4 regions of the Pseudomonas sp. S04 genome follow, and region 2 is predicted to be linked to each of the others. Evidence: riboswitches for the same ligand, from Rfam matches in the RefSeq annotation. Region 2 holds a riboswitch; each other region holds the start of a gene.

Region 1 (5,103 bases), 2.2 Mb from region 2:
TTCCGCTGTTTATCAGGAAGAACTGGCAACCGAAAAAGAGCTGGCCGCGTTTGCGGGCCGCAAGCCTTACCAGATGCCGGTCCTGGCCGACAGCATCCTCGAACGTGGCATGTCCCTGATCGGTACCCGTTACCGTTTCGGTGGTACCTCTGAAGCCGGTTTCGATTGCAGCGGCTTCATCGGCTACCTGTTTCGCGAAGAAGCGGGCATGAACCTGCCACGCTCCACCCGCGAAATGATCAACGTTGATGCGCCACTGGTTTCGCGCAGCAAGCTGGAACCGGGCGACCTGCTGTTCTTCGCCACCAATGGTCGTCGCGGGCGTGTCAGCCACGCCGGGATCTACCTCGGTGACAACCAGTTCATCCACTCCAGCAGCAGCCGCAGCGGCGGTGTCCGGGTCGATAGCCTGGGCGACAGCTACTGGAGCAAGACCTTCATCGAAGCCAAGCGCGCCCTCGCCATGGCTCCGACCACGGTCACTGCCCGCAAGTAAGCGGGCAGGCTGGCAACGGCGCTCCAGGCGAGCGCCGGCCAGCGCAAAGACCATCTTCCCGGCAATACCCCTTCTTTTTGTAGTGCAAACTTAAAGTCTTACTTGAAGTTTGGCGCGTAGCCGCTAGAATCCTGATCTATTGTTGATCAACTAACCGCGTAAGCCCTGCTTACGCGGTTTTGTTTTCAGCCTCCCGGCAGTGACAGCCGCAGCCAGATCAGGATGTTCGGTAATGACGATGTCGGCCCGCCTTGCACTCATGTTCTGCGTCGCGCTGCTCAGCGCCTGCGCCAGTCGCACGCCGCCACCGGCCAAGGTGGTCCGCGCACCGATTTTTGCCCCTACCCAGAATTTCTCCCCGGCTGCCGAAGACGTGCTGTTTCGCGCCCTGGGCCTGGTAGGCACTCCCTATCGCTGGGGCGGCAATACTCCGGATTCGGGATTTGATTGCAGTGGCTTGATTGGCTATGTCTACCGGGATGCAGCGGGTATTTCCCTGCCGCGCACCACCGGTGAAATGATCGGCATGCAGGCCCCGAGCGTCGGCAAAGAGGCCCTGCAGACTGGCGATGTGATCTTCTTCGCCACCAACGGCGGCTCACGGGTCAGTCACGCCGGCATCTACGTCGGCGAAGGACGCTTCGTGCACGCGCCGGCCACCGGTGGTACGGTCAAGCTCGACAGCTTGTCCAAAGCCTATTGGCAAAAAGCCTACCTGAGCGCCAAGCGCGTACTGCAACCCGAGCACCTGGCGCACAATCCCTAGTTCACAACGGGTTGGCAGAGGTGGTAATGACCGCGCGTACGCTCAATCTCGACGATGCCCTCTATCAGTACCTGCTCGACGTCTCGCTGCGCGAAACGCCGCTGCAACGTCGTCTGCGTGACGAAACCCAGGCGCTGCCCATGGCGCGTTGGCAAGTAGCGCCGGAGCAGGGCCAGTTCCTCGCGTTGCTGGTCAAGCTCAGCGGTGCGCGCCGGGTGATAGAAGTGGGGACGTTCACCGGTTACAGCGCCCTGTGCATGGCCGCGGCCCTGCCGGACGACGGGCAACTGATCTGCTGCGACATCATTGGTGACTACAACGCCACAGCGCGGCGCTACTGGCGGGAAGCCGGCCTCAGCGAGCGCATCGAACTGCGCCTGGCGCCGGCGTTGCAGACTTTGGAGCAGATCGAGCAGCAAGGGCAGGGCGGCGCTTTCGACTTGATTTTCATCGATGCCGACAAGGCCAACTATCCGGCCTACCTGGAAAGCGCCCTGCGTTTGTTGCGCAGCGGCGGCCTGGCGGTATTCGACAACACCCTGTGGAGTGGCCGGGTCCTGGAGCGCCAACCCGAGAGTGCCGATACCCGCGCCATCCAGGCACTCAACCTGGCCTTGAAGGATGATCCGCGGGTCGACCTGTCGTTATTGCCCCTGGGGGATGGCCTGACGCTGTGCCGCAAACGCTAGGCGCTGGGGTCATTGGCGGGCGGATACCCGCCACACCTTGTTGCCCACATCGTCGGCCACCAGCAAGTTACCCTGCCGATCGATCACCACGCCAACCGGCCGCCCCATGGCCTCTTCGTCCTGGTTGAGGAAGCCGCTGAGCACATCCACCGGTTGCCCGCTTGGCTTGCCGGCACTGAAGGGTACGAAGATCACTTTGTAACCGCTGTGCGGTTTGCGGTTCCACGAGCCGTGCTGGCCGATAAACGCGCCTTCGGTGAACGGGGCTGGCAACGTGCTGCCTTCGGCGAAGGCCAGGCCCAGGGAGGCTGTGTGTGGGCCCACTGCGTAGTCCGGGGCGATGGCCTTGGCCACCTGATCCGGATCTTGCGGGCTGACGCGGACATCGACGTGTTGGCCGTAGTAGCTGAACGGCCAGCCATAGAAGCCGCCATCCATGACCGACGTAATGTAGTCCGGCACCAGGTCGCTGCCGATCTCGTCTCGCTCATTGACCGCCGTCCACAGTTTGCCCGAGCTCGGTTCCCAGGCCATGCCGTTGGGATTGCGCAGGCCGGAGGCGAAAATCCGCTGATTGCCGGTGGCACGATCCACCTCCCAGATAGCGGCGCGGCCCTGTTCCTGCTCCAGGCCGTTTTCCCCGACATTGCTGTTGGAGCCCACCGTGACATACAACTTGCTGCCGTCCTGGCTGGCAATGACGTTTTTGGTCCAGTGGTGATTCAGCGTGCCACCGGGCAGGTCGATGACTTTCATGGGTTTGGTGGTGATCGAGGTTTGTCCCTCGACATAGTTGAAGCGCAGCAAACGATCGGTGTCGGCGACGTATAGGTCGTTGCCGACCAAGGTCATTCCAAACGGCGAATTGAGGTTTTCGATAAAACTGCTGCGGGTTTCGGCCACGCCATCGTGGTTGCTGTCGCGCAGCAGGGTGATGCGGTTGGCGCTGGGCACCGCGGCCCCAGCGCGGTCCATGACCTTGCCCATGACCCAGCCACGGATGCCCTTGCCATCTTCAGGCTTGGCTGGCGCATTGGTTTCTGCGACCAGTACATCGCCATTGGGCAGTACATAGAGCCAGCGCGGATGCTCCAATCCTTCGGCAAAGGCGACTACCTGGGTGCCGGGCGCTGCGGTTGGCTTGGCGCCATTGGCCCAGCCGACAGCGGGCGCGATGTTGACCGTGGGAATAAGGGTTTTGTTGGGTTCAGGCAGCTTGGGCGAAGGCCCGGTGCCATCCTCGACCCTGAGGCTCGAGGATTCTCCACAGGCGACCAGGCCTGCGGCCAGGGCGATGACACCAACGAGGCGGGACGTGGACATGCGGCTCTCCCTTAGAATGCACTGCTTAAGCCATAGAGGCGTCAGCATGACCTTAGGTTCAATTCGTCAGGTGGCGCTTTGCATTCTTGCTGCCGATTAGCCCGGCTTTAATTGACGCTCCACCCCCAACCCACTAACCTTCGCGACTTGTTTCAGGTGCTCGGTGACCCCAGGGTCGATCGAGTGAAACAGGGAAGCCGGTGAGCGCGCGTTCTATGACAGAACGGGTGACGATCCCGGCGCTGCCCCCGCAACGGTAAATGAGTGAAAACGACGCTTTGAGCCACTGTATCGGTGTCCGATATGGGAAGGCGCGTCGTCCGGCCAGCGCGCCACTCATGAGCCCGGAGACCGGCCTGATCCATCCAGCGGCATCACGGTGGGCGATGCCAGGCTTCTTGCCGTCTATTTCTATGCCTGCCCGCCGTTATCCAGCCTCAACGGAGAGCTCCCCCATGACTGATTCCCCTGATCGTGACGAACGCCATCTGGCGCGCATGCAGCGCAAAAAAGCCGTGATCGATGAGCGTATTGCCAACTCACCCAACGAATGTGGCCTGCTGCTGGTGCTGACCGGCAACGGCAAAGGCAAGAGCAGTTCGGCGTTCGGCATGCTCGCCCGCGCCATGGGCCATGGCATGCAGTGCGGTGTGGTGCAGTTCATCAAGGGCCGCAACAGCACGGGCGAGGAGCTGTTCTTCCGGCGCTTCCCGGAGCAGGTGCGGTTTCATGTGATGGGCGAAGGGTTCACCTGGGAAACCCAGGACCGCCAGCGCGATATCGCCGCTGCCGAGGCCGCCTGGCAGGTGTCCCGCGAACTGCTGCGCGACCCGGCCATCGGCCTGGTGGTGCTCGATGAGCTGAACATCGCCCTCAAGCATGGCTACCTCGATCTCGATCAGGTGCTCAGCGACCTGCAAGCCCGCCCGCCGATGCAACACGTGGTGGTTACCGGCCGCGCGGCCAAAGAGCAAATGATCGAACTGGCTGACACCGTCACCGAAATGGGCGTGATCAAGCATGCGTTCCAGGCCGGGATCAAGGCGCAAAAAGGCGTCGAGCTGTGAGCCTCTTTTCATGACCAGCAGTCGTTTTTGCCCGGCGGTACTGATCGCCGCGCCAGCCTCCGGGCAGGGTAAGACCACCGTCACCGCGGCCCTGGCCCGTTTGCACCGCAATCAGGGGCGCAAGGTCCGGGTGTTCAAGTGCGGCCCGGATTTTCTCGACCCGATGATTCTCGAACGTGCCAGTGGCCAGCCGGTGTATCAGTTGGACATGTGGATGGTCGGCGAGCAGGAAAGTCGCCGTCTGTTGTGGGAAGCCGCCGCCGAGGCTGACCTGATCCTGATCGAAGGGGTCATGGGCTTGTTCGACGGTACCCCGTCCAGTGCCGACCTGGCGCGCCACTTCGGCGTGCCGGTGCTGGGGGTGATCGACGGCACCGCCATGGCCCAGACCTTTGGTGCACTGGCGTTGGGTCTGGCGCGTTATCAGCCGGACCTGCCATTTGCCGGCGTGCTGGCCAATCGGGTGGGCACCCTGCGCCACGCTCAGTTACTCGAAGGCAGCCTTACCGAGGGCTTGCGTTGGTATGGCGCATTGTCCCGGGAAACCGGGATTGAATTGCCGAGTCGGCACCTGGGCCTGGTACAAGCCAGTGAGCTGAACGACCTCGACCTGCGCCTCGATGCAGCCGCCGAGGCCTTGGGTAGCAGTTGCCAGGTGGCCTTGCCGCCCGCAGTGGAATTTGCCGCGCCCGACGTGATCCCAGCCGAGCCTTTGCTGGCCGGTGTGCGGATCGCCGTGGCCCGGGATGAAGCCTTTGCTTT
Region 2 (5,103 bases):
GCGTCAATTGGCATGGGGTCTCAACTCGGGGTCTGAGTCGCCGCCATCGCGGCATAGGTATCTACACAACTGTGGTGCGACGTTGCACCTGTGGAGAGAGAACCTGCTTGGGTCGTGACCTCTGGGCCGACCAGGATGTTGGATCAGGCCGAGTACATATCCATTTCTTCGGTAACGGCCTCCTATGGTTCCGCCTGACGGCGGCTCACTTTTGAACAGCCGGAATGCCGGCCCAGGCAAAAGTAAGCAAAACGCTCTTACCCCACCACTCGGTGCCTCGCTTAGGCTCGGCATGCCCGTACTCCGACATTGATTTGGGGGGCCGCCGCAATGGGCCCTCCCTGGCCCAGTGCGGCTAAACCGGCGTCCTGCCGGTTTACCCCCCAAATCAATATCGGACTCCGGCCAGCGTGGTTAACGGGGCGCCTAAGATCAAAAACAAAGCGAGGCGGCCTAAAAGCCGACCTGATCGCTAGGGCATGCGCGGTGTAGCTTCTACTTCCTAAGACGCTGACGAAGTCAGCAATCTTTTGATCTGGCTCTGGCTCTGGCTCTGGCTCTGGCTTTTGATCCTGGGCGCCCCGTTAACCACGCTGGCCGAACGCAGGCTTGAAGCCGTGGGTAACCCGGCAGGACGCCGGGTTAGCCGCCCCGCGCCATGGATGGCGCGTGGCGGCGGCCCACGGATTCAAGCCGGAGTGAGGGAACACCGAGCCTAAGCGAGGTGCCGAGTGGTGGGGCAAGAGCCTTTTGCTTACTTTTGGGCTCCTCCAAAAGTGAGCCGCTGTAAAAGCGGAACCATAGGAGGCCATTACCGCAAAAATGGATATGTACTCGGTCTAATCCAACACCCCAGAGGCCGCCACACGAGCAAGCCCCCTCGCCACAGACCGCTACAAAGTTGTGTAGATACCTATGCCCATCGCGGGCAAACCCGCTGCCACCAGTGTTCCCACTCCCCTGTAGGAGCAAGGCTTGCCCGCGATGGCCGCATTCCTGGCACCACAGAACACGGCATGAACATTGACCCGCCCCGACGCGATGCGTAGCCTTGCGCCTTCGAGGTTCTTTGGCGCGTGCGCCGAAGCTAAGAAGGGAACGCGGTTGATGCCGCGGCTGCCCCCGCAACTGTGAACGGTGCTGTTTCTGCCAGGCCACTGCACGCTTGATCTCAAGCGGCGGGAAGGCGCAGGAACCGCCAGTCGAAAGACCGGCCCACCGTCAGCCAGGAGACCTGCCTCGATCCAGATTCTCACTACAACCGGGCGGGGTGATCCGGTGGCGAACGCTTTCCGCACGCCTGCGCGTTGTGGCTTCTCGTCCCGTATGCCCGCCACCTTGCCAAAGGGCATCCGATGAAAACACTGGCCAAACTCCCCGTCACCATCGTCACCGGCTTCCTCGGCTCGGGTAAAACCACCTTGCTTCGGCACATGCTCGACAACGCCCAGGGCCGTCGCATTGCGGTGATCGTCAACGAGTTCGGCGAGCTGGGCATCGACGGCGACATCCTCAAGCAGTGCACCATCGGTTGCACCGAAGAAGAAGCTACAGGCCGGGTGTATGAGCTGGCCAACGGCTGCCTGTGCTGCACCGTCCAGGAAGAGTTTTTCCCGGTGATGCGCGAACTGGTGGCCCGTCGCGGCGACCTCGACCACATCCTCATCGAAACCTCCGGCCTGGCCTTGCCCAAGCCGCTGGTCCAGGCCTTCCAGTGGCCGGAAATCCGCAGCGCCTGCACAGTCGACGCGGTGATCACCGTGGTCGACAGCCCGGCCGTGGCCGCTGGCACCTTCGCCGCCTTCCCGGACCAGGTCGACGCCCAGCGCAAACTCGACCCGAACCTGGACCACGAGTCGCCGCTGCACGAACTGTTCGCTGACCAACTGGCCAGTGCCGACCTGGTAATCCTCAACAAGGCCGACCTGATCAGCCCTGAAGACCTGGCCCGGGTACGCCTGGAAGTTGCCGAGGAGCTGCCGCCAGCGGTCAAGATCATCGAAGCCAGCAGCGGGCGCTTGCCGCTCGACGTGCTGATTGGCCTGGGTGCCGGTTCCGAAGAACACATCGACAGCCGCCACAGCCATCACGATCACCATCACGACGGTGATGATCACGATGACCACGATCACGACGCCTTTGACTCGATCTCCATCGAACTGCCGCAAGCCGACGAAAGCCTGCTGCTCGATGCCTTGACCCAACTGGTGGTCCAGCACGGCATCCTGCGGGTCAAGGGTTTCGCCGCGATCCCGAACAAGCCGATGCGCTTGCTGATCCAGGGCGTGGGCACGCGCTTCGACAAGCATTTCGACCGGCAGTGGGGCGCGGACGAAGCACGTACCACACGCCTGGTGCTGATCGGCCAGGCGCTGGATGCGTCCTTGCTCGAAGCGCAACTGCGCGCCGCGCTCAGCGTCTGACCCATGCACCTGCTCAGGACCCAGCCCGGCGGTTTTGTTGCCGACGACAACATTGCCGACCTCGGGCAAACCCCCGCCGACCTGGTGATCCTGTGCAGCGGCGACTCCAGCCTGGCACTGTTGGCCGAAGTGGCCCAGCAACTGCCGGATGACTACCCGAGCCTGCGCCTGGCCAACCCGATGCAGGTGCAGAACCATGCGTCGGTCGACCTCTACGTCGACCAGGTGCTGCGCCATGCCAAGGTCATCCTGATTTCGCTGCACGGTGGCATCAGCTATTGGCGCTACGGCGTCGAGCGTCTGGTGGAGCTGTCCAAGCGCGGGGTGCAACTGATCCTGGTGCCGGGCGATGACCGTCCCGATCCGGAGCTCAGCGACCTGAGTACGGTGCCGGTGCAGGACCGCGAGCGGCTGTGGCACTTCCTGCGCCAGGGCGGCAAAAGCAATGCCCTGGACCTGTACCGCTGCCTGGCCAGTCGCTGGCTCGGGCGCGACTACCCGTGGGCCGAACCGCAAGCCCTGCCGCGTACCGCGATCTATCACCCGCGGCACAGCCAGCCCGACCTGGCCACCTGGCAAACCGACTGGCAGGCCGGGCAGCCGGTGGCGGCAGTGCTGTTCTACCGTTCCCATTTGCAGGCGGCCAACACCGCCTTCATCGATATTTTCTGCCAGCGCTTGCAGGCGGCGGGGCTCAACCCGTTGCCGATTGCCCTGGCCAGCCTGAAAGAGCCCGGTTGCCTGGCGGTGGTCGAGGACTGGCTGGATCAAGTCCTGGCCTCGGTGATTCTCAATACCACCGGGTTTGCCCAATCCAGCCCGGAAGCGCCGCACCTGCGGCCGTTTCGCCGCAACATCCCGGTGATCCAGGCGATCTGCGCCCAGGACAACGAGCCGGGCTGGCGCGCCAGCGAACAGGGCCTGGGGCCGCGGGACCTGGCGATGCACATTGCCTTGCCGGAACTGGACGGGCGCATCATCAGCCGTCCCATCAGCTTCAAGGACCTGGCCTGGCGCAGCGAGCGCAGCCAGTGCGACGTGGTCTGCTACCGGGCGCAACCGGAGCGCATGGATTTTGTCGCCGAACTGGCGCGCCGCTGGAGCGAACTGGCGCGGGTGGAGAATGGGCAAAAACGCGTGGCGTTGATTCTCGCCAACTACCCAACCCGTGACGGCCGCATCGGCAATGGCGTTGGCCTGGACACCCCGGCCGCGGCCTTGAACATCCTGCGGGCGCTGCAGGCCGAAGGTTATCCGCTGCCTGGCGAGCTGCCGGACAGCGGCACCGAGCTGATCCGCCAACTGCTCGGCGGGGTCAGCAACGACCTGGACAGCATCGACCAGCGTCCCTGCCAGCAAAGCCTGGCGCTGGATGACTATCACGCGCTGTTCGGCGCCTTGCCCGCAGCCAATCGCGCTGCGGTGCTGGCGCGTTGGGGCGCGCCGCAGGACGACCCGATGTTCCGCGGCGGGCGCATGATGATCGCCGGGCTGCGCTTTGGCCTGACCTTCGTCGGCATCCAGCCGGCGCGGGGTTATCAGGTCGACCCGAGCGCGGTCTATCACGACCCGGACCTGGTGCCGCCCCACGGTTACCTGGCGTTCTATTTCTGGCTGCGCCAGGTCTACGGCGCCCATGCACTGGTTCACGTGGGCAAGCACGGCAACCTTGAATGGCTACCGGGCAAGGGCGTCGGCCTGTCTGAGAGTTGCTGGCCGGATGCGCTGCTGGGGCCGCTGCCGAACATCTATCCGTTTATCGTCAATGACCCGGGAGAGGGCGCCCAGGCCAAGCGCCGGACCCAGGCGGTGATCATCGATCACCTGATGCCACCGCTGACCCGCGCCGAAACCTACGGCCCGCTGCGCAACCTCGAGTTGCTGGCGGACGAATACTACGAAGCCCAGTTGCTCGACCCACGGCGCGCCCGTGAGCTACAGCGGGAGATTCTCGAACTGGTGCGCGAAACCCACATCGATCGGGAATTGCAACTGGACGGCAAACTCGACAGCCAGGCCGATGCGGCGATCTGGCTGCCGCGCCTGGACACCTACCTGTGCGACCTCAAGGAGTCGCAGATTCGCGATGGCCTGCATGTGTTCGGCGAATCGCCCAGCGGGCGCCTGCGCATCGACACCTTGCTGGCCCTGCTGCGCATCCCCCGGGGCGACGGGCGGGGCGCGCAGTCGAGCTTGCTGCGGGCCTTGGCCAAGGCGTTCGGCCTGGGTTTTGATCCGCTGGACTGTGAGTTGTCGGCACCGTGGAGCGGCCCCAAGCCGGACGAGTTGCAGGGTCTTGGCGAGGACGCCTGGCGCACTGCCGGTGACACCCGCGAGCGCCTTGAGCTGTTTGCCGCGCAGTTGATCGAGCAGGCAGTCACCCCGCTTGCGCCGCAGCCGTTCCCCCGTGGGAGCGAGCCTGCTCGCGAAGCGATTGACCCCAGCGGCTTGCTCCCTCAGGACCCATGCTGGGCTGAAGTCAACGCGATCATCGGCCACCTGCGCGAAGTCGTCGCACCGCGCCTGGATGCCTGTGGCCCGGCGGAAATGCGCGGCTTGCTCGACGCCCTGGCCGGGCGGTTTGTCCCGGCCGGCCCGAGTGGCGCGCCAAGTCGCGGGCGTCTCGACGTGCTGCCCACCGGCCGTAACTTCTACTCGGTGGACGTGCGCAACCTGCCAA
Region 3 (5,103 bases), 790 kb from region 2:
GTTTTTTTTGTTCGGGATGGGTTGGGACGATGTTTCTCATGCCATAAAAGGGGTTTTCAATGAGGCGTACGGACCAGCCATACAGGGCGGTTTTTTAATGCTGCTCATCCTCCTCTGCACTTGGCGCCACACCCACAATAAACGCGTCCACATCATCCCCACCCGCTTCAACCGCCAACGCCGCGAAGTCTGCTTCATGCCCGAAGACGCCACCGAACCCGTCTTCGTCACTTGGGAATCCCTCTCCGCCTGGGTCATCGAAGCCCAAGGCGCCACTCAATACGGCATCCACCGCCAATACGGCATGGGCATCGGTTTCCAGCACGGCGAGACCCTGACCAGCGTCGAATTCCCCTGCTTCGGTCTTTCCCTGGCCATCAGCCACTGGGAAGCGATTCGCGGCTACATGGAATACGAAATCCACGACCTCAAATCCATCCAGGACCCGCTAGACCTGCAAGGCCCGAACGACCCGCCCCACGAAGGCCTGCACACCTTCCACAACGCCCGCGCCCGTATGCACCAGCAAATCCGTGACGGCCAACGTGGTCGAGTGTCCGGTTTCTTCTGGTACCTGTACCACGTGATGACCCTGTGGACGATTCCCAACTACCTGACCGAATGGGAAGTCCGCCGCCTACAGAAAATGGCCCCGCACGCATTACCCGAAGCGATGCGCCAATGGTCCGAGCCGTTACCGAAGGATCAATGGGCCAAGCCGAGTGAAGAATTGCTGCGCATGAGCGCACAGGTACGAGCACTGCACAAGCGACAGCCAAGACGAGCCATTACCGAGATTTTTGCCGAGGCCCAGCGCTTGAACCCGACCGACAAACATCACGCATGAGTTATTTCAGGTTAATTAACCGACCAACACCAGCGTCAACCCCACAACCACCGCCAACACAAGCGCCCAGCTCAACATCAACCGCCGCCACAGTCGCAGCGCGTGGCGCATCTCCATGAAGCCATCGGTGATCAACCACGCTTTGCCGACCGCCACCAGCAAAATGACCACCGACAGCAGCCACGTCGCGCCCATCTGTGCCAGCACCACCGTGCACACGCTTAACGTGGCCAGCGCTGCCCAGCAGACCAGCAAGAACCTGGAAGCGATTCGATCGGGTGTTCGCAAGACTGGGTACGGTCCATGGGCTGCCTGTTCCAAAAGCGGATTCAAGGAACACGCTACGGGCCCCTGCGACAACCTGGCAAATGAGATGGCCGGCAAACTTGATCGTCGTCAAGCGAACATTGGCCTGCTCGGGCATAGCCGTGCACGGCACTAAGAACCTGCGTTCTGCGCTGCAGTTTCAGCACATCGCAAAGGTCTTGCCTGAGGAGAAATGGAGTGCTGATCAGCAATAGAAAAACGTTTGCTCTGACTGGTTGCGCCGGCTGCCACGGTGTTTTGCGCAAAAGGGGCCACGGGCAAACCGCTGACACCGGACATCACCCAGTCCCGTGGGCAACCGTTTCTCGAGGCATTGATTACCTACGGTTCGCCGGCGGGCATGCCGAACTGGGGAACGTCGAATGCGCTGACCAAGGATCAGATCACGTCAATGGTCAAGTTCATTCAGCACACGCCGCCGACGCCACCGGAATGGGGCATGGCCGAGACGCTGAAAACCTGAAAAGTGTTGGTCAAACCTGAAGTTGGGATCGAGTACGCCCTGATCGCAGCGGGCGATCAGCTCGCCGGGGTTGTGTAGGATATCGAGCATGACGGGGCTCCGAGACTGGCTGCGGATCAACAGTGTGATCAATACGCCTTGATTTGCGTCAAGCACAAACAAAGTCCTGGAAGGACAGACCACCGGTCAACGCCGATCACCAGGTCAGATAGAACATAGCCTTGGCCAGCAGCACGATAACGATCATGTGACAGAACAGGCTGACGTGTATGAACCGCAGGTATCGCGGGCTCATTCGGCCACTTTTGAACAAAAACATGGCCATCAGGAAGTGCAGCAGTACGCTTGCGGCCACCACGATTTTCAAGGCCAGTAATGTGCCGAACGATGAAGCCCATGGTGCGCCAAGGACTGGCAGGTAGCGCAGCCAGACCATGCCCAGCCCCGCACTGAATAACACCAGCAGCACCCACGGCATCAGCGAACGCGCGCGCCGACCGATGCCCTGCTCGACCAGCAGCATGACCCTGGCGGGTAGCTGTTTGCGGATGTTTTCCAGGAACAGGACCTCAAAGAACACCGTGCCGATAAAGATCAGGGCGGCAAACAGGTGCAGCGTCAGAAGAAGCGGATAGATCATGGTGGCTTCGCCTAGAGTCAAGACAACCCGCTACGCCACAAGCGCACGGGATGTCGGTCTCTAGAGACTACAGAGCCGCCCGTTCCATGTGGTTGACATCGATCAAGTAAGCCACAACGCCCCCACTCTGAATCGCCGCGGGTTTTGTAGCCCGTGAACAGAACATACGTTCGCCTCCAACTCCCCAATCGACTACCATGCCGCCGCCGGTTTCCACTTGGGAATAATAGGGAATCCGTGATGCGCGCAACGCATCAAACGGAACTGCCCCCGCAACTGTAGGTGCTGAGCCTGCTCCTTAACTGCCACTGGGATCACCCGGGAAGGCTGGAGCACGCCATGACGCATCAGTCAGGAGACCTGCCGGCGACGCAACAATCACTAACCGGCGGGGTGTCCGGGAGGGACATCCTTGCGCGTGCGTCACTTTGGTGATCGACCCCTGCCCGGCTTTTCGGCAGCGCTCGTTGATGTGTTTCCAGGCCCTACACCCCAGCTCCGTGTACGGTTCAAATGGAGATTGCATCATGCTGCTGCCCCGCGTTGTCGCCCTCGCCACGGGCCTGGGTCTTTGTTCACTGGCCCAGGCTGCGCCCACTCAGTACCCGCTGACGCTGCAAAACTGTGGCAGCACACAGACCTTCGCCCACGCCCCGGCTCGGGCCGTGACGATTGGCCAGGCCGGGACCGAAATGCTCTTTGCCCTGGGGCTGGGAGACAAACTGGTCGGGACTTCCCTGTGGTTCAACGATGTGTTGCCCCAGTACCAGGCGCAAAACGCCGGGATCGAACGCCTGGCCGATAACGATCCAAGTTTCGAGTCGGTAATCGGCAAGCGCCCGGAGTTGGTCGCCGTCGAGCTGGAGTGGATGGTAGGTCCGCAAGGGGTGGTGGGTACACGGGAGCAGTTTGACGAGCTGAAGATTGCGACCTACCTGATGCCCTCGGACTGTGAGTCCAAGGACAACCTGGTGGGGGCCGACGGTACTCGCCTGGCGCCGTTCCGGGTCGACAGTCTCTATAAGAGCATCAGCCAGCTAGGGGAGATTTTTGATGTCCAGGAGCGTGCGCAGCAGTTGAACGCGCAGCTCAAAGCCAGCCTGGCCAAATCGGTGGCCACGGTGCAGAACCAGGACCTGAAGCACACCAGCGCGCTGGTCTGGTTCTCCAGCGCCAGCCTGGATATCGATCCCTATGTCGCCGGACACAAGGGTATTCCCGACTTCATGCTCAATACCCTGGGCGTGCGCAACGTGGTGGAGTCCGACGAAGAGTGGCCAAGCGTCGGCTGGGAAACCATTGCCAAGGCGAACCCGACCTTCCTGGTCATCGCGCGCATGGATCGTCGGCGTTTTCCAGCTGACGACTATCAAAAGAAACTGCAATTCCTGCGCAGCGACCCGGTGACCCGCAACATGGACGCGGTCAAACACAACCGCATCATTATCCTCGACGCCATGGCCATGCAGGCCAGCGTGCGGATGTTCGACGGCCTTGAAACCCTGGCTACTGCCCTCAACAGCTACGACCTGGCGCAATGACGGCGATGCTACTGCGTACCTCATTGGCACTGGCGACCCTGCTGATCGCGCTGATTGCCGGTGTGACCATCGGCGAAACCAGCATTGAGCCAACGGTGGTGTTCCAGGTGCTGGCCAACAAGCTGTGGGCCGCCGGTTATGCCCTGGACCCCATCGACGAAGGCATCGTCTGGAACTACCGCTTGACCCGCGCACTGGTGGCGGCGGCGTGCGGTGCGGGGCTGGCGACTTGCGGGGTGATCCTGCAATCGCTGTTGCGCAACCCATTGGCCGATCCCTACTTGTTGGGGATTTCCGCGGGGGCGTCGACAGGCGCAGTGCTGGTGGCGTTGCTGGGCCTGGGCGCCGGGGCGATCTCAATGTCGGCCGGGGCGTTTGCCGGCGCAGTGCTGGCCTTCGCCGTGGTGGTTTTGCTCGGCCGTGCCAGTGGCGCACCGGGCACTACCGGGCAGATCATCCTGGCCGGGATCGCCGGGTCACAACTGTTCAACGCACTCACGGCGTTTTTGATCACCAAGTCGGCCAGCTCCGAACAGGCACGCGGCATCATGTTCTGGTTGCTGGGCAATCTCAGTGGCGTGCGCTGGCCATCCGTGTGGCTGGCCGTGCCGGTGGCGCTGGCCGGTCTTGCGGTGTGCCTGTGGCACCGCCGCGCGCTGGATGCCTTCACCTTTGGCGCCGACTCCGCGGCCTCCCTCGGCATTGCGGTGCGTCCGGTGCAGTTGCTGTTGATCAGCTGCGCGGCGTTGGTCACGGCGGTGATGGTGTCGATTGTCGGCTCGATCGGTTTTGTTGGGCTGGTGATTCCCCATGCCGCCAGGCTGTTGCTCGGGACTGGCCATACCCGTCTGCTGCCAGCCAGTGCGCTGGGCGGGGCGGTGTTTCTGATTGCCGCCGATGTGCTGTCCCGCACGCTGATCAAGGGCCAGGTAATTCCGGTCGGCGTGGTCACGGCGCTGGTCGGGGCGCCGGTGTTCGCGCTGATCCTGGTGGGACGGAGGAATGCCCGATGACTGCAGCTGTGTCTGTTTCTCAACCCTGTGTATTGAGTTGTTCCGGTATCGGCTTTGCCATTCGCGATGCGCAGTTGCTGCACGACATTCACCTGGCCATTCACCGTGGCGAGACCCTGGGGCTGGTCGGGCCCAATGGCTCCGGCAAATCCACCCTGCTCAAGCTGCTGGCGGGGGTGCGTGCGCCCAGCCAGGGCGCCATCCATCTCAACGGCCAAAACCTCAAGACCCTGTCGCGGCGCACCATCGCGCAAACCCTGGCGGTGGTCGAG
Region 4 (5,103 bases), 1.4 Mb from region 2:
TAACGCTTGCGGCTGGCCGGAGACCAGACGGCGTCGGCCAGCAACAGCACGTCGGGGTCACTGTCGAGCAAGGTTTCGCGGCTCACGCTCAGGCGGCCCAGGTCGACCTCGGCGAAGGTGTTGCGCGCCCCGGCGGCGCTGAGCAGGGCCGTGACGAAGGCGTTTTTGCCGACGCTGTCCAGGCCGTCCGCCTCGCTATCGAGGTAGAACACCGATAACGGTTTGGCACCGCTGTGCAGCGCCGCGGCCCGGGCCAGGTCGGCGTCGAGGGCGGCGCTCAATTGCTGCGCCTGCCCGGGGCGTTGCAGCAGAGCGCCGAGGGTTTGCAGGTCGGCACGGATGTGCGCGAAAAAATCCAGCGAGCGCTGGTCGCAGGCGGACTCCAGCAGGTAACTGGCGATGCCCTGGCGAGCCAGCATCGGCCGTGAGCTCAGGTGTTGCGCAAAGGCCGAGGCAAACCCGCCCACCACCAGGTCGGCGTGCTGGGTGTACAGCACCTCGGCCGATGGATAACGTTTGGAGATCAGGGGGATGCCGCGGTAGGCGCCTTGTTCGATCGCCACATTGTCATCGTCGATATAGGCCACGCCAATCAGCGCCGGTCCGGCTCCCAAGGCCAGCAAGGTGTCGGCACTGTGCTGGTTGAGCGCGATGATTCGTTGCGGTGCCTGTTCGATTTCCCGGGTTGTCCCGCAGTTGTCGTAGGTCTGCGCCAGTGCGGGTAGCGGGGCACAGAGCGACACACTGAGCAGCAGTCGCCTAAGCATTGGACGGATCTCCTGCAGGCGCGCCGATCAGCAGGTGCGCGACCACCCCACCCGCCACCAGATGCCCGTCCACCAGTTGCTTTACCTCCTGGTCATCGCGCACCCGGTACCAGCAAGCATCCGGGTACACGGTCAGGACCGGCCCCAGGTTGCAGGGGAACTGGCAGCCGGTGCGGGTCAGCAGGACCCCCGCCGGTGTTTCGATCCGGTCATGCTTGAGCAATTCCCGGCGCAGGGTTTTCCACAGCGCCAGGGAACCCCTGGCCACACACCGCGGCCCGGTGCACAAGAACACCTGGCGGGCGTGCGGCGGGATGCTCGACCAGGCCGGATCGCTCGGCACGCCGTTGACGTCATTTTCCATGGCAAGCACTCCCTCAGAAACGGTAGGTGTAACGCACCTCGGTGGTGAACGGCCGGCCGAGGTTCTCCACGGACGGGCTGCCGGTGGTCATGCTGGTGGCGTAGTCACGGTCGAACAGGTTTTCCACCAGCAGGCTCAGGCGGTGGCGCCGGGCGTTGTCCAGGTAGCGATAGGCATCGGCATCGACCACCGAGTAGTGGCCGTAATCCACGTCCTTGGCGCTGACCACCGAACGGATGTAGCGCAGCGACCCTCCGGCCCCCCACAAGCGATTGTCCGACTCATAGCCCAGGCGTGAGCGGGCGAAGAAGCTCGGGATGTTGCTGATGGTCACGCCGTTGCGGCCCTCCACCAAGTTGCGGGTCATGTCGCCTTGCAGGCTCCAGCGATCATTGAGCTGCCATTGGCCGTCGACTTCGATACCGCGCACCAGGATCTCGCCATCACCGTTGACCCACTGGTCGCCGTCGAGGGTGATAAGGTCATCGATTTCCCGGCGAAAGCCGGTGACGCTGGCGCTGAATTCGCGGCCTAGCAGGGTGCCCCGGTAATCCAGGCCGAGTTCGGCATTGCGGCTCTTCTCGGCCTTGAGGTTGGGATTGCCCATCTCCTCGCCAGGTTCGTTGACGTACAACTGCTCGGCATTGGGCAGCTTGTAGGCGCTGCCGAACTGGCCTCGCAATGCCCAGTGCTCCGTCAGGTCGTAGAGTGAGGTGAGCATGCCGACCGTGGCGCTTTCACCGCCGCTCAGGTGCTCCTGGCGAACGCCGATGCTCGGGTGCCAGTCCGGTAGCGCGGCGATCACCGGGCGCAATTGGGTATACAGCGCGTGGGCTTCGGCCTGTTGGTTGTCGATGACCATGACATCGTCCTGGCCCTTGAACCATTGGTTGTCGCTGCCGAACACCAGTACGTGGCCATCGGGCAGTTCGGCCTTGCCCTCGGCCTGCAGGCCCCAGTCGGTGAAGCCCCAGTAGTCGTTGTGATTGAGCACCCGGGTGCCGCCGCCTTCGAGGTTGTAGACCCGGGTGTAGCGGGTGTCCCAGTCGTTGACGTGGCCTTTGAGGAAGTAGCTCAGGTCTTGATTGACCTGCTGTTCGAAGGTCGCCGTGGCGATCTGTTGCACCCGGTCGTTGCTGGTGTTGCGGTTGTCCGTGGGGCGGGCGAAGTCCAGGTTGGCGTCGCTGTACTGGTAGAACAGTTCCAGGCGCGAATCGTCGCCGAAGGCCTGGGTGGCCTTGGCGCCAAAGGTGCTGACTTCGTAGCCGCGCTTGCGGTCGGTGGCGGTGCTGCGCATGTCACTGCTGCGAAATGGCTGGTAGCCGTCGGAGACGTTGTGGCTGACGTACGCCAGCAAGCCAAGGTCGCCAAAGCCGTTGCTGACGATCTGTTCGGCGCGCGCGTCGCCGCTGTGGCCCATGAAACTGTCCAGGCCCATGTTGACTTCACCGGAGGTCTCGCGGGTCTGGGCGCTGCGGGTGACGATGTTGATCACCCCGGCCACGGCCTGGGTGCCGAACAGCAGGCTTTGTCCGCCCTTGAGCACTTCGATGCGTTCGATGGCATTGGCCGGCAGGGTGTCGAGGTAGAGCCCACCGTACAGGCGATTGTTCAGGCGCACGCCATCGAGCAGGATCAGCGTGTCGTCGTTGCGCCCACCCAGCAGCGAATAGTTGGCGTAGTCGAAGGGGCCGTTTTTCGGCGCGACGTAGAGGCCGGGCACTGACATCTGCAGCACGCGGGTGATGTCGGCGTCGGGGCCGGCGCGTTCGATCCGGGCGCGGTCGATGATCTCGACCTTGCTGCCGAACCGCGCCATTTCGGCGACGGTGGTGGATTCCACCGACGGGGCGCTGACGAGTTGCTGGTCGAGGGTCATGGCCGAGGTGTCGGCCAGGGCGGGTGGGCTGATCAGGCAGAGCAGGGCGCCACAGGCATACAGTCGCGCAGGACGCTGGTCCTGGCTGGAAGGAGTTGGAATCTGAGTCATTTTTGGTCTTCTCGAAAAAAATCTTCGCAGAAGCACGCAGGAGAAAGTACCGGACACGCGCCAATACCGGCCCATGCCCGCCCACCGCAGGTTTGCCAAACAGAAATTCCAGGCCGGTCTCCGGGCTTGCGAGGCTCGAAGCGTTCACCTTCCCAGGCCTTTGGGCCCAGTGGTCTGTCGAACGCGTCACTCGCTTACCGTTGCGGGGGCAGCACCGGACTAACCCTGAAAGGGCGCACCGGTTTCCCGTTTCACCTCATGCACGGCGGCATGAGACACCTGAAACTGGGCGGTATCTGAACACTCGGATGACCGTTCGTCAAATAATCAGGTGGGCGCTAGGTGCAAGGCTTGCTCGCGATGGCCGTAGGTATCTACACAAATTTGTAGCGGCCTGGGGCGAGGGAGCTTGCTTGCGTGGCGGCCTCTGGGGGGTTGGATTAGGCGGGGTACATATCCATTTCTGCGGTAACGGCCTCCTATGGTTCCGCCTGACGGCGGCTCACTTTTGGACAGCGCAAAAGTAAGCAAAACGCTCTTTCCCCACCACTCGGTGCCTCGCTTAGGCTCGGCATGCCCGTACTCCGACATTGATTTGGGGGGCCGCCGCAATGGGCCCTCCCTGGCCCAGTGCGGCTAAACCGGCGTCCTGCCGGTTTACCCCCCAAATCAATATCGGACTCCGGCCAGCGTGGTTAACGGGGCGCCCAGGATCAAAAACAAAGCGAGGCGGCCTTAAAGCCGACCTGATCGCTGGGGCATGCGCGGTGTGGCTTCTACTTCCTAAGACGCTGACGAAGTCAGCAATCTTTTGATCTGGCTCTGGCTCTGGCTCTGGCTCTGGCTCTGGCTTTTGATCCTGGGCGCCCCGTTAACCACGCTGGCCGAACGCAGGCTTGAAGCCGTGGGTAACCCGGCAGGACGCCGGGTTAGCCGCCCCGCGCCATGGATGGCGCGTGGCGGCGGCCCACGGATTCAAGCCGGAGTGAGGGCACACCGAGCCTAAGCGAGGTGCCGAGTGGTGGGGCAAGAGCGTTTTGCTTACTTTTGCGCTGTCCAAAAGTGAGCCGCCGTCAGGCGGAACCATAGGAGGCCGTTACCGAAGAAATGGATATGTACTCGGTCTAATCCAACACCCCAGAGGCCCACAGGTGCAACGTCGCACCACAGTTGTGTAGATACCTATACCGCGATGGCGATATCTGAAAGGCCATCGCGGGCAGGCCGGGAGCGGCAAGCATCAGGCGAGGCCTCAGGTCATCGGGGTCTCGATAAACGCCGGCTGCTGTTCGGCATACGCGGTAAATGCGCTGATCAGTGGAAACTGCGTGATGTCGACCTGATCGGGCACCACCAGCAGGGTGAAGCTCCAGGCTACGGCGAGGGTGATGCCGTCCTGTTGCAAGGTGCCATCCATGGGCAGTGGTTGCCTGGCCAGTTCCCGCTCCAGTGCCGAGTACGCCGCATGCAATTGCCCGCTGACCCGCTCCAGCCAGGGCGCATGTTGTTTCTCGGCGGGGCGCAAGTTGCGTTCGTAATAGATCTGCACCGACTTCTCGCACGCGGCCAATGCCAGGCCGATCAGCCGCAAGGAGCGCAGGCGCTGATCCAGGGACGCCGGCATCAGGCTTTTACCCGGGCTGCCCAGGGCTTGCAGGTAGTCGATGATCAGGGTCGAATCCATCAGCACTTCGCCGTCGTCCAGCACCAGCGTGGGCGCCTTGACCACCGGGTTGATCGCCTGGAACGCCTCGAAACCGCGGAACACCGAAATCGAGGCGTGCTCGAACGGGATGTCCAGGGTCTTGAGGCTGATGGCGACACGTCTTACATAAGGTGAATCGAGCATTCCGATCAGCTTCATGTACAACTCCTTGGAGAGTGGCGGGGCTAGGGACAGAATCTAGCGCTAAATGACTGGCCTTGAACACTTCTGGCGGGCGCCTGTCGCCGTTTGTCTTCTATATACAGCCGCTGGGTTG

Evidence for each region. A riboswitch is a leader RNA that binds a small molecule or an ion and turns the genes downstream of it on or off. The one in region 2 is predicted to bind cobalamin.
Region 1: another riboswitch for cobalamin. It lies ahead of cobO (cob(I)yrinic acid a,c-diamide adenosyltransferase); the one in region 2 lies ahead of cobW (cobalamin biosynthesis protein CobW).
Region 3: another riboswitch for cobalamin. It lies ahead of PspS04_RS14325 (ABC transporter substrate-binding protein); the one in region 2 lies ahead of cobW (cobalamin biosynthesis protein CobW).
Region 4: another riboswitch for cobalamin. It lies ahead of PspS04_RS17205 (TonB-dependent receptor plug domain-containing protein); the one in region 2 lies ahead of cobW (cobalamin biosynthesis protein CobW).

The regions. Positions count from the first base shown of each region.
Region 1 is NZ_CP019427.1:4,638,919-4,644,021, reverse strand. It holds gene PspS04_RS20560 (C40 family peptidase) at 1-496, shown strand, start outside; gene PspS04_RS20555 (C40 family peptidase) at 729-1,262, shown strand; gene PspS04_RS20550 (class I SAM-dependent methyltransferase) at 1,289-1,951, shown strand; gene PspS04_RS20545 (PQQ-dependent sugar dehydrogenase) at 1,961-3,274, opposite strand; cobalamin riboswitch at 3,412-3,648, shown strand; gene cobO (cob(I)yrinic acid a,c-diamide adenosyltransferase) at 3,730-4,341, shown strand; gene PspS04_RS20535 (cobyrinate a,c-diamide synthase) at 4,352-5,103, shown strand, end outside.
Region 2 is NZ_CP019427.1:2,450,593-2,455,695, forward strand. It holds cobalamin riboswitch at 1,046-1,256, shown strand; gene cobW (cobalamin biosynthesis protein CobW) at 1,356-2,423, shown strand; gene cobN (cobaltochelatase subunit CobN) at 2,427-5,103, shown strand, end outside.
Region 3 is NZ_CP019427.1:3,244,420-3,249,522, forward strand. It holds gene PspS04_RS14305 (DNA-binding protein) at 1-847, shown strand, start outside; gene PspS04_RS14310 (cytochrome C oxidase subunit IV family protein) at 863-1,117, opposite strand; partial or broken gene PspS04_RS14315 (c-type cytochrome) at 1,391-1,634, shown strand; gene PspS04_RS14320 (CopD family copper resistance protein) at 1,834-2,277, opposite strand; cobalamin riboswitch at 2,468-2,659, shown strand; gene PspS04_RS14325 (ABC transporter substrate-binding protein) at 2,805-3,818, shown strand; gene PspS04_RS14330 (FecCD family ABC transporter permease) at 3,815-4,831, shown strand; gene PspS04_RS14335 (ABC transporter ATP-binding protein) at 4,828-5,103, shown strand, end outside.
Region 4 is NZ_CP019427.1:3,889,044-3,894,146, reverse strand. It holds partial or broken gene PspS04_RS17215 (ABC transporter substrate-binding protein) at 1-767, opposite strand, end outside; gene PspS04_RS17210 ((2Fe-2S) ferredoxin domain-containing protein) at 760-1,131, opposite strand; gene PspS04_RS17205 (TonB-dependent receptor plug domain-containing protein) at 1,145-3,010, opposite strand; cobalamin riboswitch at 3,216-3,419, opposite strand; gene PspS04_RS17200 (glutathione S-transferase) at 4,374-4,985, opposite strand.